Regions from separate parts of the Enterobacter sichuanensis genome, predicted to be linked through region 3. Evidence: predicted binding sites of a transcription regulator. Region 3 holds the regulator's gene; each other region holds the start of a gene.
What was found. The regulator CRP, encoded in region 3, controls carbon source genes, mostly activating them, when cyclic AMP is high. The targets are predictions, from matches to a motif close to ATGTGANNNNNNTCACAT.
Positions count from the first base shown of each region.

Region 1 (4,145 bases), 2.2 Mb from region 3:
TCCGCGATCTCCGTTGCGCTGAGCCCGTCAAGCTGGTGCGCATAATCCACCACCAGCCCACCGGTCTTATCGGCAGCCAGCAGACGTTGATTAAACTGGCTGGTCAGAGAGGCTGCCTCGGTATTCAGCGCCTTCAGCTCGGCTTTTTCTGTCTCATTCAGACGCGCCCCGGCCAGTATAAACCGCTGATACGTCTCCTCGACCAGCCGCCGGGATTCGGCGTCCAGCGCGGCACGGTCCTGCCAGACGCTCTCGACGCGGGCGAAGAGCGTATCATTCAGCCAGATATCGTTCGCCAGCGCGGCAAGTTCGGTGGAGAACTGTTCCTCCAGTTCCTGCAGATACGCGTTGGTGTGCGCGGAGGTCATGGCGAAGAAAACGCTGCTGACGCGCGTGAGCATGACGCCACTTTTTTCCAGCGCCAGCACGGTGTTATTGAAATCTGGCGCAGCGTGCTGAGCGACAATGGCCTCAATGTCCGCCCGCTTCTGGCGAAGCGCTTCATCGAAAGCCGGGCGATAGTGGCTGTCGTTGATTTCATCAAAACGGGGCGCCTGGTAAGGCAACAGACTGATGTCAAAAAAAGGATTGGTGGCCGCCATCTTTCACTCCTGAGTACGGGTTTCTTCCCAGAGTAGCCCCTGCAACGCTGTCATACAAATGTTGCCTTAACGCTCCCTCTGCGACCATGCTATGTTAGTACAACACAAAAAGCGTTGAGGAACAGTGAGATGATTATTTTAGTTACCGGGGCAACGGCAGGTTTTGGTGAAAGCATCACGCGTCGCTTCGTCGCCAACGGGCACAAGGTTATTGCGACCGGGCGCCGCCAGGAACGTTTGCAGGAGCTGAAAGACGAATTAGGCGACAGCATCCTGACCGCGCAGCTCGATGTGCGTAACCGCGCTGCCATTGAAGAGATGATTGCCAACCTGCCCGCTGAATGGCGCGCCATCGACGTGCTGGTCAACAATGCTGGTCTGGCGCTGGGCATGGAGCCCGCCCACAAAGCCAGCGTAGAAGACTGGGAAAACATGATCGACACCAACAACAAAGGGCTGGTCTACATGACCCGCGCGGTGTTGCCGGGGATGGTTGAGCGTAACCGTGGCCATATTATCAATATCGGCTCAACGGCCGGGAGCTGGCCTTACGCGGGCGGCAACGTTTATGGCGCGACGAAAGCGTTTGTACGCCAGTTCAGCCTTAACCTGCGCACCGATCTGCACGGCACCGCCATTCGTGTGACCGATATCGAGCCGGGTCTGGTGGGCGGCACCGAATTTTCCAATGTCCGTTTCAAAGGCGATGACGCGAAGGCAGATAAGACCTACGAAAATGCTAACGCGCTGACGCCGGAAGATGTCACAGAAACAGTCTGGTGGGTGGCGACGCTGCCAAAACACGTCAATATCAATACTGTCGAAATGATGCCCGTCAGCCAGAGTTTTGCCGGACTGAACGTCCATCGCGGCTAACCGTGCCCTTCCCGGCCTGCGGGCCGGGTCTGTTTCGGGTTATAAAAGAATGGTAGTATGTTCGGGCTAACTCTCTGAGAAATGACAACTCATGGCCGCTGAATCGCAACTTAATCCCACCCAGCCCGTCAACCAGCAAATCTATCGCATTTTGCGACGCGATATTGTTCATTGCCTGATCCCACCGGGAACACCGCTTTCCGAAAAAGAGGTCTCCGTGCGGTTTGACGTCTCCCGGCAGCCGGTGCGTGAAGCGTTTATTAAGCTTGCGGAAAACGGTCTGATTCAGATCCGTCCCCAGCGCGGCAGTTACGTGAATAAAATTTCACTTTCTCAGGTTCGCAACGGATGTTTCGTTCGTCAGGCCATTGAATGCGCGGTGGCGCGTCGTGCTGCAACGCTTATCAACGACAACCAGTGTTACCTGCTGGAGCAGAATCTGCATCAGCAGCGTATTGCGATTGACCGTAAACAGCTGAATGACTTCTTCCAGCTCGATGATGAATTCCACCAGAAACTGGCGCAGATTGCGGATTGCCAACTCGCCTGGGACACTATCGAAAACATCAAAGCCACCATCGATCGCGTGCGGTATATGAGTCTCGATCACGTCTCGCCACCGGAAATGTTGCTCCGACAGCATCACGATATTTTCAGCGCGCTCGAAAAACGCGACCCGGACGCTGTGGAAAAAGCAATGACGCTGCATCTGCAGGAAATTAGCGAATCGGTGCAGCTTATCCGTCAGGAAAATAGCGAGTGGTTTAGCGAAGAGTAACATTCGCCGCCCCTTACGGGTGCGGCGAGTCATGCGTTGTCCTGCCTGGTTTTATTCCATCCAATGACGTTCGCGCTATATTCCCCTCTCTGCGATCGCTGCTCCTGCGAAATAAAGAAAAAAGTGTGAGTTTGATCAAAAACAAAAAACTGACCTGCGGACAGGCGTATTTATATGCCCCGTGAACGGCGTACCAGAAATAACGCCGTAACGACCAGGTTAGAGAGGAGAAAATACCATGATGACATACGACCGTAACCGCAATGCAATCACTACTGGCAGCCGCGTCATGATTAGTGGCACAAACCAGTTCGGCGTGATTAAAGCGATCCACAGTGACGGCCTCAATGCCGAGCAGGTGCGTCGTAGCAAAACCGTGGAAGTGGAAGGATGTGAAGGTAAGTTCGAACCGATTGAGCTGATTCGTCTGGGGATGCACTAACCTGTGTCCCTGCATGCCGCCGCGAACGGCGGCATGTGCTGAACTACCGTTGCGACACGAACTGCGCCACGGTCGCTTTGACGCCCTTCTGCAGTAACGTCTGATATGCCTTCATCACCGCATCCACAAAGTCAGCGTCCTGCGGTAACGCTTTACCGAAGATAGCCTCAATACCGAGCAGCGCATGCACCCGGCTTTCTCCTTCTGCACTGCCCTTCACCGCCGCCTGAATGACCGCCAGCTGCGGATCGCTCACCTCAATGGCCTTGCCCTGCTCATCCACGCCGCCGACATAGCGCATCCAGCCGGCAACCCCCAGCGCCAGCAGCGGGAAAGGCTTCCGGTGCGCCAGATGCCAGCGCACGGAATCAAGCATCCGCTGCGGGAGCTTCTGGCTACCGTCCATCGCGATTTGCCACGTACGGTGACGCAGGGCCGGGTTGCTGTAGCGGGCGATCAGCAGATCGGCATAGCGACCTAAATCGACGCCTTTCACTTTCAGGGTTGGCGCCTGTTCGCCGATCATCAGCGCGTGCGCGGCGACGCGGTAGTTCTCGTCTTCCATACACTCGTTGATATGTTGATACCCGGCCAGATACCCCAGATACGCCAGGAACGAGTGGCTGCCGTTGAGCATGCGCAGCTTCATCTCTTCAAACGGAATGACGTCAGCAACCAGCTCGGCACCGGCTTTTTCCCACTCAGGACGACCGGCGACAAAGTTATCTTCTATTACCCACTGGCGGAACGGTTCGCAGGCCACCGCTGCAGGATCGCGAACGCCGGTCAGTTGCTCGATTTTATCCAGCGTATCGGGCGTGACCGCGGGCACGATGCGATCCACCATCGTTGACGGGAAGGTGACGTGGGTTTCGATCCAGTCCGCCAGCTCAGCGTCAACCGCCCGGGCGTAAGCGCAGGTGACGCTGCGCATCACATGGCCGTTCTCCGGCATGTTGTCGCACGACATCACACTAAATGCCGGCAGACCCGCCGCTTTGCGGCGCGCCAGCGCTTCTACCACCACACCCGGCGCGGATTTTGGCTGGTGCGGGTTTTGCAGGTCGGCGACGATAAACGGGTGATCGAGCATCAGTTGTCCGGTCGCCGGGGAATGGCAGTACCCTTTCTCGGTGATGGTCAGTGAGACAATCGCCACCTGCGGTTCGCACATTGCTGCCAGCACGCTCTCCAGCCCGTCAACCTGCGCATGCAGCGCCTTTTTGACTACGCCAACCACGCGGGAGATCCATGCATCGGCGGACATTTCCGCCACCGTATAGAGGTTATCCTGCGCGTTCAGATCGGCGATCTGCTGCTCGCCGCCAATCAGGTTAACCTCGCAGTAGCCCCAGTCGCTGCCCTGTTCTGCCGCGAGTATGTCGGCATACACCGCCTGATGCGCCCGGTGAAAAGCGCCAAACCCTAAATGAACGATGCGTGCTTT
Region 1 covers NZ_CP027986.1:2,142,933-2,147,077, reverse strand. Annotated here, with positions in the region: gene dcp (peptidyl-dipeptidase Dcp) at 1-602, opposite strand, end outside; gene ydfG (bifunctional NADP-dependent 3-hydroxy acid dehydrogenase/3-hydroxypropionate dehydrogenase YdfG) at 732-1,478, shown strand; gene C1N69_RS10320 (GntR family transcriptional regulator) at 1,570-2,256, shown strand; gene ydfZ (putative selenium delivery protein YdfZ) at 2,495-2,698, shown strand; gene C1N69_RS10310 (mannitol dehydrogenase family protein) at 2,742-4,145, opposite strand, start outside.
Region 1: ydfZ (putative selenium delivery protein YdfZ) is a predicted target of CRP. The motif match lies at 2,380-2,397, and genes of this name have one in related genera.

Region 2 (4,145 bases), 2.3 Mb from region 3:
GTATTGCCCCTGCTGTGCGCTTCCGTTGCTTCTGCCAGTAACCTGATGTCCGTGGGCTACTTTAATGGCGGAGGTGACGTCACTGCCGGACCGGGTGGCGACATCAACAAATTAGACGTCCGCCAGATTACACATCTCAACTACTCGTTTGGTCTGATCTATAACGACGAAAAAGACGAAACCAACGCCGCGCTGAAAGACTCGACCAGGCTGCACCAGATCTGGTTATCACCCAAAGTCGCCTCCGACCTCGCATTCATCCCGACCCTGCGCAAACAAAACCCGAACCTTAAGGTCCTGCTCTCCGTCGGCGGCTGGGGCGCACGCGGTTTCTCTGGCGCAGCGGCAACCAAAGAGAGCCGCGCGGTGTTTATCCGCTCCGCGCAGGAGATTGTCGACAAGTACGGTCTGGACGGGATCGATCTCGACTGGGAGTACCCGGTGAATGGCGCATGGGGTCTGGTTGCAAGCCAGCCCGCCGACCGGGATAACTTCACCGCCCTGCTAAAAGAGATGCGCGCCGCCTTCGGGCACAAAAAGCTGGTGACCATTGCAGTGGGCGCCAACGCAGAAAGTCCGAAAAGCTGGGTGGATGTCAGCGCCATCGCTCCCCTGCTCGACTACATCAACCTGATGACCTACGACATGGCGTACGGAACGCAATATTTCAACGCCAATTTGTATGACTCCAGCACCTGGCCGACGGTGGCCGCCGCAGATAAATACAGCGTCAATTTTGTGGTGAACAACTATCTGGCCGCCGGGCTGAAGCCGCAGCAGATGAACCTCGGAATCGGTTTCTATGGCCGCGTGCCGAAACGAGCCGTGGAGCCGGGCATTGACTGGAGCAAACCCGACGCACAAAAAAATCCAGTTACCCAGCCCTACTTCGGGCCACAGGAGATCGGGTTGTTCAGGTCACTCGGCTATGACCTGACCAAAGATACCTACGTGAAGTACAACGACATCGTGAAGAAGCTGTTGAACGATCCGCAGAAGCGCTTTACAGAGCACTGGGACGACCAGGCGAAAGTGCCGTGGCTCTCGGTGAAGGGTGCCGATGGCAACGCGCTGTTTGCGATTTCGTATGAGAACCCACGTTCCGTTGCCATCAAAGCGGACTATATCAAAGCGAAAGGCCTCGCCGGGGCGATGTTCTGGGAGTATGGCGCGGATGACGAAAACCAGTTAGCGAAGCAGCTGGCGGCGTCGTTGGGGATCCCGCACTAAGCAGTATTGTGCCGGGTGGCGCTAACGCTTACCCGGCCTACATTGAGATCATTATTTGAAAGTGGCAATCGGCTTCGGCGTGATGCCGAACTCTTCTTTCAGCTCACGCTTGCTCTTCATCACCATCTGGCCGTTGGTGTCGATGGTCATGTGCTGCGCGTCGGTGTTATTGCGCGCCTGCCACAGCATGACCAGTTGCAGGCTGTTCTCTTTTTGCTCCGGCGTCAGCGCGACGCCATCAGGCCATTTTCCGAGCTCAACGGCGGTGACCAGGCGCTGATAAATCTCCGGCGTCATACCGCTAATCATCTCTTTAATATTCACAATCGCTCCCTTTAGCAGGAATAATTTGCTGAATCGTTTTTTCAACCTTTGATCTGGTCGCCGTTTTCATCGTCGCTGAAGCTCAGGGAGGCTGAATTGACGCAGAAACGCTCGCCCGTTGGCTGTGGTCCATCCGGGAAGACGTGACCCAGGTGCGCATCACAGTTGCCGCAACGTATTTCCGTGCGCACCATGCCATGGGATGAGTCAGTCAGGTAGCGGATTGCCTCGTCGCTCACCGGCTCGTAAAAGCTCGGCCAGCCGCAGCCAGAATCGTATTTCGTCTGGGAATTGAACAATGGCGCATCACAGACCAGACAGTGGTAAACGCCATCGCGTTTGTTATGCAGTAAACGTCCGGTGAACGGCGGTTCCGTGCCGTGATTCTGCGTCACGTAAAACTGCATTTCTGTGAGGTTTTTTTTCAAATCGTCAGGGTTACGTTGGTTCGACATAGGCTTACATCTCGCTGTAGAAACAGACATCTTTTAACCCGGATTCTAACAAAACATTAACACCCTTGCGTGCACTTTTGATCTAAACTTATGTGTCGCGAAAAGGCGGTCAGGCAATTGTGATCATGTTCACATTTTTATCCTGAGAGGACTTTAAAATCCCGGGCGCAGCCCCCATGTGGTTGCAAGCTCAAAGGGAAAGTGAGGCGAGTCAGTCGCACAAACGTTAGTCACAGGATTGATTTGTCGCAATGATTGACACGATTCCGCTTGACGCTGCGTAAGGTTTTTGTAATTTTACAGGCAACCTTTTATTCACTAACAAATAGCTGGTGGAATATATGACTATCAAAGTAGGTATCAACGGTTTTGGCCGTATCGGCCGTATTGTTTTCCGTGCTGCTCAGAAACGTTCTGACATCGAAATCGTTGGTATCAACGATCTCCTGGACGCTGAATACATGGCGTACATGCTGAAGTACGACTCAACTCACGGTCGTTTCGACGGCACCGTTGAAGTGAAAGACGGCCACCTGGTTGTTAACGGCAAAACCATCCGCGTTACTGCTGAGAAAGACCCAGCTAACCTGAAATGGAACGAAATCGGTGTTGATGTTGTTGCTGAAGCAACCGGTATCTTCCTGACCGACGAAACTGCACGTAAACACATCACTGCGGGTGCGAAAAAAGTTGTTCTGACGGGTCCTTCCAAAGACAACACCCCAATGTTCGTTCGTGGTGCAAACTTCGAGACTTACGCTGGCCAGGACATCGTTTCTAACGCATCCTGCACCACCAACTGCCTGGCACCGCTGGCTAAAGTTATCAACGACAACTTCGGCATCATCGAAGGTCTGATGACTACCGTTCACGCAACCACCGCTACTCAGAAAACCGTTGACGGCCCGTCTCACAAAGACTGGCGCGGCGGCCGTGGCGCGGCTCAGAACATCATCCCATCCTCTACCGGTGCTGCTAAAGCAGTAGGTAAAGTACTGCCAGAACTGAACGGCAAACTGACTGGTATGGCGTTCCGCGTTCCAACTCCTAACGTATCCGTTGTTGACCTGACCGTTCGTCTGGAAAAAGCTGCTTCTTATGAAGAAATTAAGAAAGCAATCAAAGCTGCTTCCGAAGGCGCAATGAAAGGCGTTCTGGGTTACACCGAAGACGACGTTGTATCTACCGATTTCAACGGCGAAGTGTGCACTTCCGTGTTCGATGCTAAAGCAGGTATCGCACTGAACGACAACTTCGTTAAACTGGTATCCTGGTACGACAACGAAACCGGCTACTCTAACAAAGTACTGGACCTGATCGCTCACATCTCCAAATAAGTTGAGATGAGTGTTTGATCCAAAAAGGCGACTTCGGTCGCCTTTTTTATTGCCAAGACAGAGGATTGCTTAATGATTAATAAAATTTTTGCACTTCCGGTAGTCGAACAGCTTACCCCTGTGCTTTCCCGCCGTCAGATTGACGGTGCCGATGTCATCGTCGTTGACCATCCGCGCGTTAAAGCCTCCGTGGCACTGAACGGCGCTCACCTGCTCTCCTGGAAACCGGAAGGTGAAGCAGAAGCTTTATGGCTGAGCGATGCGACCTCTTTTAAAAAAGGGGCAGCCATCCGCGGTGGCGTACCGATCTGCTGGCCATGGTTTGGCCCGTCCGCACAGCCGGGTCTGCCTTCCCACGGGTTTGCCCGTAACCAGCAGTGGCCCCTGAAAGCGCATAATGAAGATGACAACGGTGCCGTGCTGACCTTTGAACTTCAGGCGAATGATCAAACCCGCGCCCTCTGGCCGCATGATTTCACCCTGTACGCCCGCTTTAAGCTGGGTAAGACCTGTGAAATTGAACTGGAAGCCCACGGTGAGTTCGAAACCACCTCTGCCCTGCATACCTACTTCCACGTGGGTGACATCGGCGCGGTGAAGGTGAGCGGCCTTGGCGATACGTATATCGACAAAGTCGACAACGCGAAAGAAGGTAAACTGAGCGACGGGGTACAGACTTTCCCTGACCGTACCGACCGCGTCTATCTGCATCCGGAAGCCTGCAGTGTGATCCACGACGGCGCCCTGAACCGTGGCATCGAAGTGGTTCATCATCATCACAGCGACGTGGTGGGCTGGA
Region 2 covers NZ_CP027986.1:1,874,726-1,878,870, reverse strand. Annotated here, with positions in the region: gene chiD (chitinase ChiD) at 1-1,230, shown strand, start outside; gene C1N69_RS08955 (YeaC family protein) at 1,282-1,554, opposite strand; gene msrB (peptide-methionine (R)-S-oxide reductase MsrB) at 1,596-2,009, opposite strand; gene gapA (glyceraldehyde-3-phosphate dehydrogenase) at 2,351-3,346, shown strand; gene C1N69_RS08940 (D-hexose-6-phosphate mutarotase) at 3,419-4,145, shown strand, end outside.
Region 2: msrB (peptide-methionine (R)-S-oxide reductase MsrB) is a predicted target of CRP. The motif match lies at 2,127-2,144, and genes of this name have one in related genera.

Region 3 (4,145 bases):
AGTGCAGCGCCATGCCGCTGCTCAGCAAGATCACGCAACCGACGCTGATCATTCATGCCAAAGATGACCCCTTTATGGATCACCACTCGATCCCCGCACAGGAGTTTCTGCCCGACAACGTTCACTATCAGTTGACCGAGCATGGCGGCCACGTCGGGTTTATCGGTGGCACGCTGCGCCGCCCGAAAATGTGGCTTGAGACGCGTATCCCTGACTGGCTAACCCCTTATCTGGACGGTGCAAAATGATTATTCCCTGGCAGGATCTGGCTCCCGAAACGCTCGATAATCTGATTGAAAGCTTTGTATTGCGCGAAGGCACCGATTATGGTGAACATGAACGCTCGCTTGAGCAAAAGGTCAACGATGTAAAGCGCCAGCTGAAAAGCGGCGACGTGGTGCTGGTGTGGTCAGAACTGCATGAGACGGTCAATATCATGCCCCGCAACGCGTTTCACGGCTGATCTTCCACCCTTTTCAGTCAGGGAGTTGTTATGTCTGCCAGACATCCGATTATTGCCGTTACGGGGTCGAGTGGTGCGGGAACCACCACCACCAGCCTCGCCTTTCGCAAGATTTTCGCCCAGCTGAATCTCCGTGCGGCGGAGGTCGAAGGCGACAGCTTTCACCGCTACACGCGTCCGGAGATGGATATGGCCATCCGTAAAGCGCGCGATCTGGGTAAACACATCAGTTACTTCGGCCCGGAGGCCAATGACTTCGGCCTGCTGGAGCAAACCTTTATTGAGTACGGACAGAGCGGCAAAGGGCAGTCCCGCAAGTATCTGCATACCTATGATGAAGCCGTTCCCTGGAATCAGGTGCCGGGCACCTTTACTCCCTGGCAGCCGCTGCCGGAACCTACCGACGTTCTGTTCTACGAAGGATTACACGGCGGCGTGGTTACGCCGCAGCACGACGTGGCGCGCCACGTGGATCTGCTGGTCGGCGTGGTCCCAATCGTCAACCTGGAGTGGATCCAGAAACTGACGCGTGACATGAGCGAGCGCGGCCACTCACGCGAGGCAGTGATGGACTCGGTGGTGCGTTCCATGGAAGATTACATCAACTACCTGACGCCGCAGTTTTCCCGCACCCATATCAACTTCCAGCGCGTGCCGACGGTGGACACCTCCAACCCGTTCGCCGCCAAAAGTATCCCGTCGCTGGATGAGAGCTTTGTGGTGATCCATTTCCGCAATCTCGAAGGCATTGATTATCCGTGGCTGCTGGCGATGCTGCAGGGCTCGTTCATTTCTCACATGAATACATTAGTGGTGCCGGGCGGAAAAATGGGACTGGCAATGGAGCTCATCATGACGCCGCTGGTACAGCGACTGATGGAAGGGAAGCAGATCGCATAATCATATTCCCTCTCCCTGTGGGAGAGGGTTAGGGTGAGGGCATCAACACGCACGATGCCCAATCAATCACGCCTCAATCACTTCATACGAATGGGTGATTTTTACCGCCTTCTCCAGCATTAACGCCACAGAGCAGTACTTCTCCGCCGACAGGTCCACCGCGCGTGATACCGCCGTGTCTTTCAACGCTTTGCCGGTCACAACAAAGTGCAGATTAATATGGGTGAACAGGCGTGGCGCCTCTTCACGACGTTCTGAGGTCAGTTTAACCTCGCAATCTGTCACGTCATGACGGCCTTTCTGCAGAATCGACACCACGTCAATGGCGCTGCATCCCCCTGCCGCCATCAGCACCATCTCCATTGGGCTTGGCGCTTTATCGCCGGAGTTGCCATCCATCAAAATCTGGTGTCCGGAAGCGGACTCGCCCAGGAACGTTAAACCTTCAACCCATTTCACGCGCGCTTGCATATTCTTAAACTCCAACGTTGCATTTTTGGTGACAGATTACGCGTGCGTTACATTTCTCGCAATGGAAGGCGACCTGCATCATGCTGAAGCGAGACACCAGGAGACACGCGGCGAAAGCTATGCTAAAACACTCAGGATGCTACAGTAATACATTGACGTTACACGTGTATGCAGAGGACATCAAACTTTACTGGCTGCGAAACGTTACGGTAGCCGACTTCCCAGGGTATGGGTAAGAATTCGATTGCAACCCCAGAGTCCGGATGCATCTGATGACTCTGGTGACAGCTTATAACAGAGGATAACAGCGCATGGTGCTTGGCAAACCGCAAACAGACCCGACTCTCGAATGGTTCTTGTCTCATTGCCACATTCATAAGTACCCATCGAAGAGCACGCTGATTCACCAGGGTGAAAAAGCGGAAACGTTGTATTACATCGTTAAAGGCTCGGTGGCAGTGCTGATCAAAGATGAAGAAGGGAAAGAGATGATCCTTTCTTATCTGAACCAGGGCGATTTCATCGGTGAACTGGGCCTGTTTGAAGAGGGCCAGGAACGTAGCGCCTGGGTTCGTGCAAAGACAGCATGTGAAGTGGCTGAAATTTCTTACAAGAAATTCCGTCAGCTGATTCAGGTTAACCCTGACATCCTGATGCGTCTTTCTTCCCAGATGGCGCGCCGTCTGCAGGTCACCTCTGAGAAAGTGGGCAACCTCGCCTTCCTGGACGTGACGGGCCGTATTGCACAGACGCTGCTGAACCTGGCGAAACAGCCAGACGCCATGACCCACCCGGACGGCATGCAAATTAAAATTACCCGTCAGGAAATTGGTCAGATCGTCGGTTGCTCCCGTGAAACCGTAGGTCGTATCCTGAAAATGCTGGAAGATCAAAACCTGATCTCCGCCCACGGTAAAACCATCGTGGTTTACGGAACGCGTTAATTCCGCTCAAACGGCGTGTCACCGCAAGGTGTCACGCCGTTTTTGTCTCTACTCCCCATGTGGCGCAGGCTGATCTATCACCCGGAAGTTAACTACGCACTGCGACAAACGCTGGTGTTGTGTCTTCCTGTGGCCGTAGGCCTGCTCCTCGGACATCTTCAGCAAGGTCTGCTCTTTTCTCTGGTGCCCGCCTGCTGCAACATTGCCGGTCTGGACACGCCGCATAAGCGCTTTTTCAAACGACTCATCATTGGCGGTTCACTGTTTGCCGGCTGTAGTCTCGCCGTGCAGCTTCTGCTGGCGCGCGATATTCCGCTGCCGCTGATCCTGACCGTGCTGGCGATGACCCTGGGTGTCACCGCCGAAATCAGCTCGCTGCACGCCCGTCTACTTCCCGCCTCGCTGATTGCGGCCATTTTCACGCTGAGCCTCGCCGGAAATATGCCGGTGTGGGAGCCGCTGCTGATCTACGCGCTGGGGACATTATGGTACGGGCTGTTTAACTGGTTCTGGTTCTGGCTGTGGCGCGAACAACCGCTGCGTGAATCCCTGAGCCTGCTCTATGTGCAGCTGGCGGAGTATTGTGAAGCCAAATACACCCTGCTCACCCAGCATACCGATCCGGAAAGATCGCTGCCCCCGCTGCTGACCCGTCAGCAAAAGATGGTGGATCTGATAAGCCAGTGCTACCAGCAACTGCATATGCTCGCCGCCAACCAGAATCACGAATATAAACGGCTGCTGCGCACTTTCCAGGTGGGGCTGGATCTGCAGGAACATATCTCCGTAAGTCTTCACCACCCGCAAGAGGTGCAAAAACTGGTAGAGCGCAGCCACGCTGAAGCGGTGATCCGCTGGAACGCACAGACCGTCTCCGCGCGCCTGCGGATCCTGGCCGACGATATTCTCTATCACCGCTACCCCACGCGCTTTAACATGGACAAACAGCTCGGCGCGCTGGAGAAAATCGCCCGTCAGCATCCGGATAACCCGGTCGGTCAGTTTGCCGCCTGGCACTTCAGCCGCATCGCCCGCGTGCTGCGTACCCAGCGCCCGCTTTATTCCCGCGATCTGATGGCGGACAAACAAAAACGGCTTCCGCTGTTGCCCGCGCTCAGAAGTTATCTGTCGCTTAAATCGTCCGCCCTGCGCAATGCCGCACGGATTAGCGTCATGCTCAGTGTCGCCAGCCTGATGGGCATGGCGCTGCATCTGCCGAAACCCTACTGGATCTTAATGACCGTGCTGTTTGTCACCCAGAATGGCTACGGCGCCACGCGGGTGCGGATTCTGCACCGGGCCGGCGGAACGATGGCGGGGCTGATTATTGCGGGCGTGACGCTGCACTTCCACGTGCCGGAAGGCTA
Region 3 covers NZ_CP027986.1:4,308,587-4,312,731, forward strand. Annotated here, with positions in the region: gene C1N69_RS20955 (hydrolase) at 1-248, shown strand, start outside; gene C1N69_RS20960 (YheU family protein) at 245-463, shown strand; gene C1N69_RS20965 (phosphoribulokinase) at 494-1,363, shown strand; gene C1N69_RS20970 (OsmC family protein) at 1,430-1,834, opposite strand; gene crp (cAMP-activated global transcriptional regulator CRP) at 2,146-2,778, shown strand; gene C1N69_RS20980 (YccS/YhfK family putative transporter) at 2,836-4,145, shown strand, end outside.

Region 4 (4,145 bases), 440 kb from region 3:
TAGAACCACCCACGATAGCCACCATTGGGCGAGCGGGTTCTTTCAGTGCTTTACCCAGTGCTTCCAGTTCGTCAGCCAGCAGAGGACCGGCACACGCAACGTCTGCAAATTTACCGATACCGTGGGTAGACGCCTGCGCACGGTGAGCCGTACCGAAAGCATCCATCACGAATACGTCGCACAGTGCAGCGTATTTTTTGGACAGGGTTTCGTCGTCTTTCTTCTCGCCTTTGTTGAAGCGAACGTTTTCCAGAACCACCAGTTCACCGGCAGCAACTTCAACGCCGTCCAGGTAATCTTTTACCAGGCGAACCGGGTTGGACAGTTTGTCTTTCAGGTAATTAACAACTGGCAGCAGAGAGAACTCTTCGTTGTACTCGCCTTCGGTTGGACGACCCAGGTGGGAGGTAACCATCACTTTCGCGCCCTGCTTCAGAGCCAGTTCGATGGTTGGCAGTGATGCACGGATACGCGCGTCACTGGTCACTTTGCCATCTTTAACCGGTACGTTCAGATCAGCACGGATGAAAACGCGTTTACCAGCCAGATCCAGATCGGTCATCTTAATTACAGACATGGTGAATCCTCTCGTTGATTCTTAAAGTTTTGCAGACGCACGATGCGTCTTACCTGAAACCTTGAGCGGCCATTGCTAACGTGGTGTCGAGCATTCGGTTAGCAAAGCCCCATTCGTTATCACACCAGACCAGCGTCTTGATAAGGTGTGCGCCACTGACGCGCGTTTGAGTACCATCGACGATGGCGCTGTGCGGGTCGTGGTTAAAATCCACTGAGACCAACGGTAATTCCGTATAGTCAACTATACCATGAAATGCCCCCTGTGCCGCTTTTTGCAGCAACTGGTTGACTTCACAGGCTTTTACTGGTTTTTTCACCGTCACGCTAAGATCGATGGCGGTGACGTTGATTGTCGGAACACGCACGGCAATCGCTTCAAAGCGGTCATTAAACTGCGGAAAAATTCGGGTGATCCCTGCCGCCAGTTTGGTATCCACCGGAATGATTGACTGGCTCGCTGCACGCGTGCGCCGTAAATCCGGGTGGTAAGCGTCAATCACCTGTTGATCGTGCATGGCGGAGTGAATCGTGGTCACGGTACCGGATTCAATGCCATACGCATCGTCTAACAGTTTGATGACCGGAATAATGCAGTTAGTGGTACAGGAGGCGTTGGAGACAATGCGGTGTTCAGCTTGCAGCTCATGCTGGTTGACGCCAAACACGACGGTCGCGTCGAGGTCGTTACTGCCGGGATGGGAGAACAGGACTTTTTTCGCACCTGCCGCGAGATGCGCTTCGCCATGTTCACGGTTGCCATACACACCGGTACAGTCAAGCACCACATCCACACCCAGTTCGCGCCAGGGTAGCCCGGAAATGCTGCTCTCATGCAGCACACGAATAGCGTCGTCACCCACATAGAGCTGATCTCTGTCCTGGCGCACATCCCAGGCAAAGCGTCCGTGGCTGGTGTCATATTTCAATAAATGCGCCATGCCCGTAGCATCCGCCAGTTCATTGATTGCCACCACGGTTATTTCCGCCCGACGTCCGGATTCATACAGAGCACGAACCACATTACGCCCGATGCGACCGAAGCCATTAATCGCTACGCGTACGGTCATAGATCTCCTGCAAAGCACTCCCTGGGTTTGAGGTGGCTGAAAGAGTAATCCAGCTACGCCCGAAGGGGAATCCTTGCTGTCACAAACTGCGATTGATTGGTCAATTGTCGAACATTTAATCGACTGAAACGCTTCAGCAAGAATAAGCGAAACGAGGAATAAAAGGAATGTCTGTCCAGATGAATAAGCAAGCTATATGACTTGCGTCACATTTTAGGTGGAATAATTTACGGCGAGGTAAAAGCAAAACGGTAACCGGGAGGTTACCGTTTTTAGTGTTTGCACCCTCTCCCAGTGGGAGAGGGTTGGGGTGAGGGCATCAGCCCGCAACGTACAAACAATTACAGCAGTTCTTTCGCTTTCGCGACAACGTTCTCAACGGTGAAGCCGAACTCTTCGAACAGCTGTTCTGCCGGAGCAGATTCACCGAAAGTGGTCATACCGACGATGGCGCCGTTCAGGCCCACATATTTGAACCAGTAGTCAGCGATACCCGCTTCCACTGCCACACGCGCGGTTACCGCTTTAGGCAGAACGGATTCACGGTAAGCAGCATCCTGTTTGTCGAACGCATCGGTAGACGGCATGGATACCACGCGCGCTTTCACGCCTTCGGCAGTCAGTTTGTCCCAGGCGGCGACAGCCAGTTCCACTTCAGAACCGGTTGCGATGAAGATCAGCTCAGGCTGGCCTGCGCAATCTTTCAGCACATAACCACCGCGCGCGATGTTCGCCAGCTGCTCTGGCGTACGATCCTGCTGAGCCAGGTTCTGACGGGAGAGGATCAGCGCGGTTGGGCCGTCCTGACGCTCAACACCGTATTTCCACGCCACAGCAGACTCAACCTGGTCACATGGACGCCATGTGCTCATGTTCGGGGTCACACGCAGGGAAGCCACCTGCTCTACCGGCTGGTGAGTTGGACCATCTTCGCCCAGACCGATGGAGTCGTGGGTATAGACCATCACCTGACGCTGTTTCATCAGCGCAGCCATACGCACGGCGTTACGTGCATATTCCACGAACATCAGGAAGGTAGAGGTGTACGGCAGGAAACCACCGTGCAGCGCGATACCGTTCGCGATCGCCGTCATACCGAATTCACGTACACCGTAATGGATGTAGTTACCGGCAGTATCTTCGTTGATTGGCTTAGAGCCAGACCACAGGGTCAGGTTAGACGGAGCCAGGTCAGCGGAGCCGCCAAGGAATTCCGGAAGCAGAGGACCGAACGCTTCGATCGCGTTCTGAGACGCTTTACGGCTGGCGATTTTGGATGGGTTCGCCTGCAGTTTAGCAATGAACTCGTTCGCTTTCGCGTCGAAGTCAGACGGCATGTCACCTTTCATACGACGGGTGAATTCAGCCGCTTCCTGCGGGAAGGCTTTCGCGTACGCAGCAAACTTCTCGTTCCATGCCGCTTCTTTGGCCTGACCTGCTTCTTTTGCATCCCACTGCGCATAAATGTCAGAAGGGATTTCGAATGCAGGGTGTTTCCAGCCCAGCGCTTCACGGGTCAGCGCGATTTCCGCGTCGCCCAGTGGCGCACCGTGGGAGTCGTGAGTACCCGCTTTGTTCGGTGAACCAAAGCCGATGATGGTTTTGCACATCAGCAGGGATGGTTTGTCAGTGACTGCGCGCGCTTCTTCAACCGCACGTTTAATCGAGTCAGCATCATGGCCATCAACGCCACGCACCACGTGCCAGCCGTAGGCTTCGAAACGTTTAGCGGTGTCGTCAGTGAACCAGCCTTCAACGTGACCGTCGATGGAGATGCCGTTGTCGTCATAGAACGCAACCAGTTTGCCCAGCTTCAGGGTACCTGCCAGAGAGCACACTTCGTGAGAAATGCCTTCCATCATGCAGCCGTCACCCATGAACGCATAGGTGAAGTGGTCAACGATGTCGTGGCCAGGACGGTTGAACTGCGCCGCCAGGGTTTTCTCAGCAATCGCCATACCCACTGCGTTAGCAATACCCTGACCCAGTGGGCCGGTGGTGGTTTCTACGCCAGCGGTGTAGCCCACTTCCGGGTGGCCAGGTGTTTTGGAGTGCAGCTGACGGAAGTTTTTCAGCTCTTCGATAGGCAGATCGTAGCCCGTGAGATGCAGCAGGCTATAAATCAGCATCGAGCCGTGGCCGTTAGACAGTACGAAACGGTCGCGGTCAGCCCATGACGGGTTCTGCGGGTTGTGGTTCAGGAAATCACGCCACAGGACTTCGGCGATATCAGCCATACCCATAGGGGCCCCTGGGTGGCCGGATTTGGCTTTCTGTACTGCGTCCATGCTCAGCGCACGAATAGCATTAGCAAGCTCTTTACGTGAGGACATTTTAACTCCAGATCGGACTGTTAAAGGCCATGCCCTTGACGACAGCGCGTTTTGGGCTACGCCGGAAAAAAGTGCCAACAATGTAACCCAAGCGGCATGCCATGTACATGGACCATTCTTTTGCAGCTTAAGAAATCTCTGGATCATGCTCGCATGTTGCGCAATC
Region 4 covers NZ_CP027986.1:3,873,485-3,877,629, forward strand. Annotated here, with positions in the region: gene pgk (phosphoglycerate kinase) at 1-577, opposite strand, end outside; gene epd (erythrose-4-phosphate dehydrogenase) at 627-1,646, opposite strand; gene tkt (transketolase) at 1,988-3,979, opposite strand.
Region 4: epd (erythrose-4-phosphate dehydrogenase) is a predicted target of CRP. The motif match lies at 1,841-1,858, and genes of this name have one in related genera.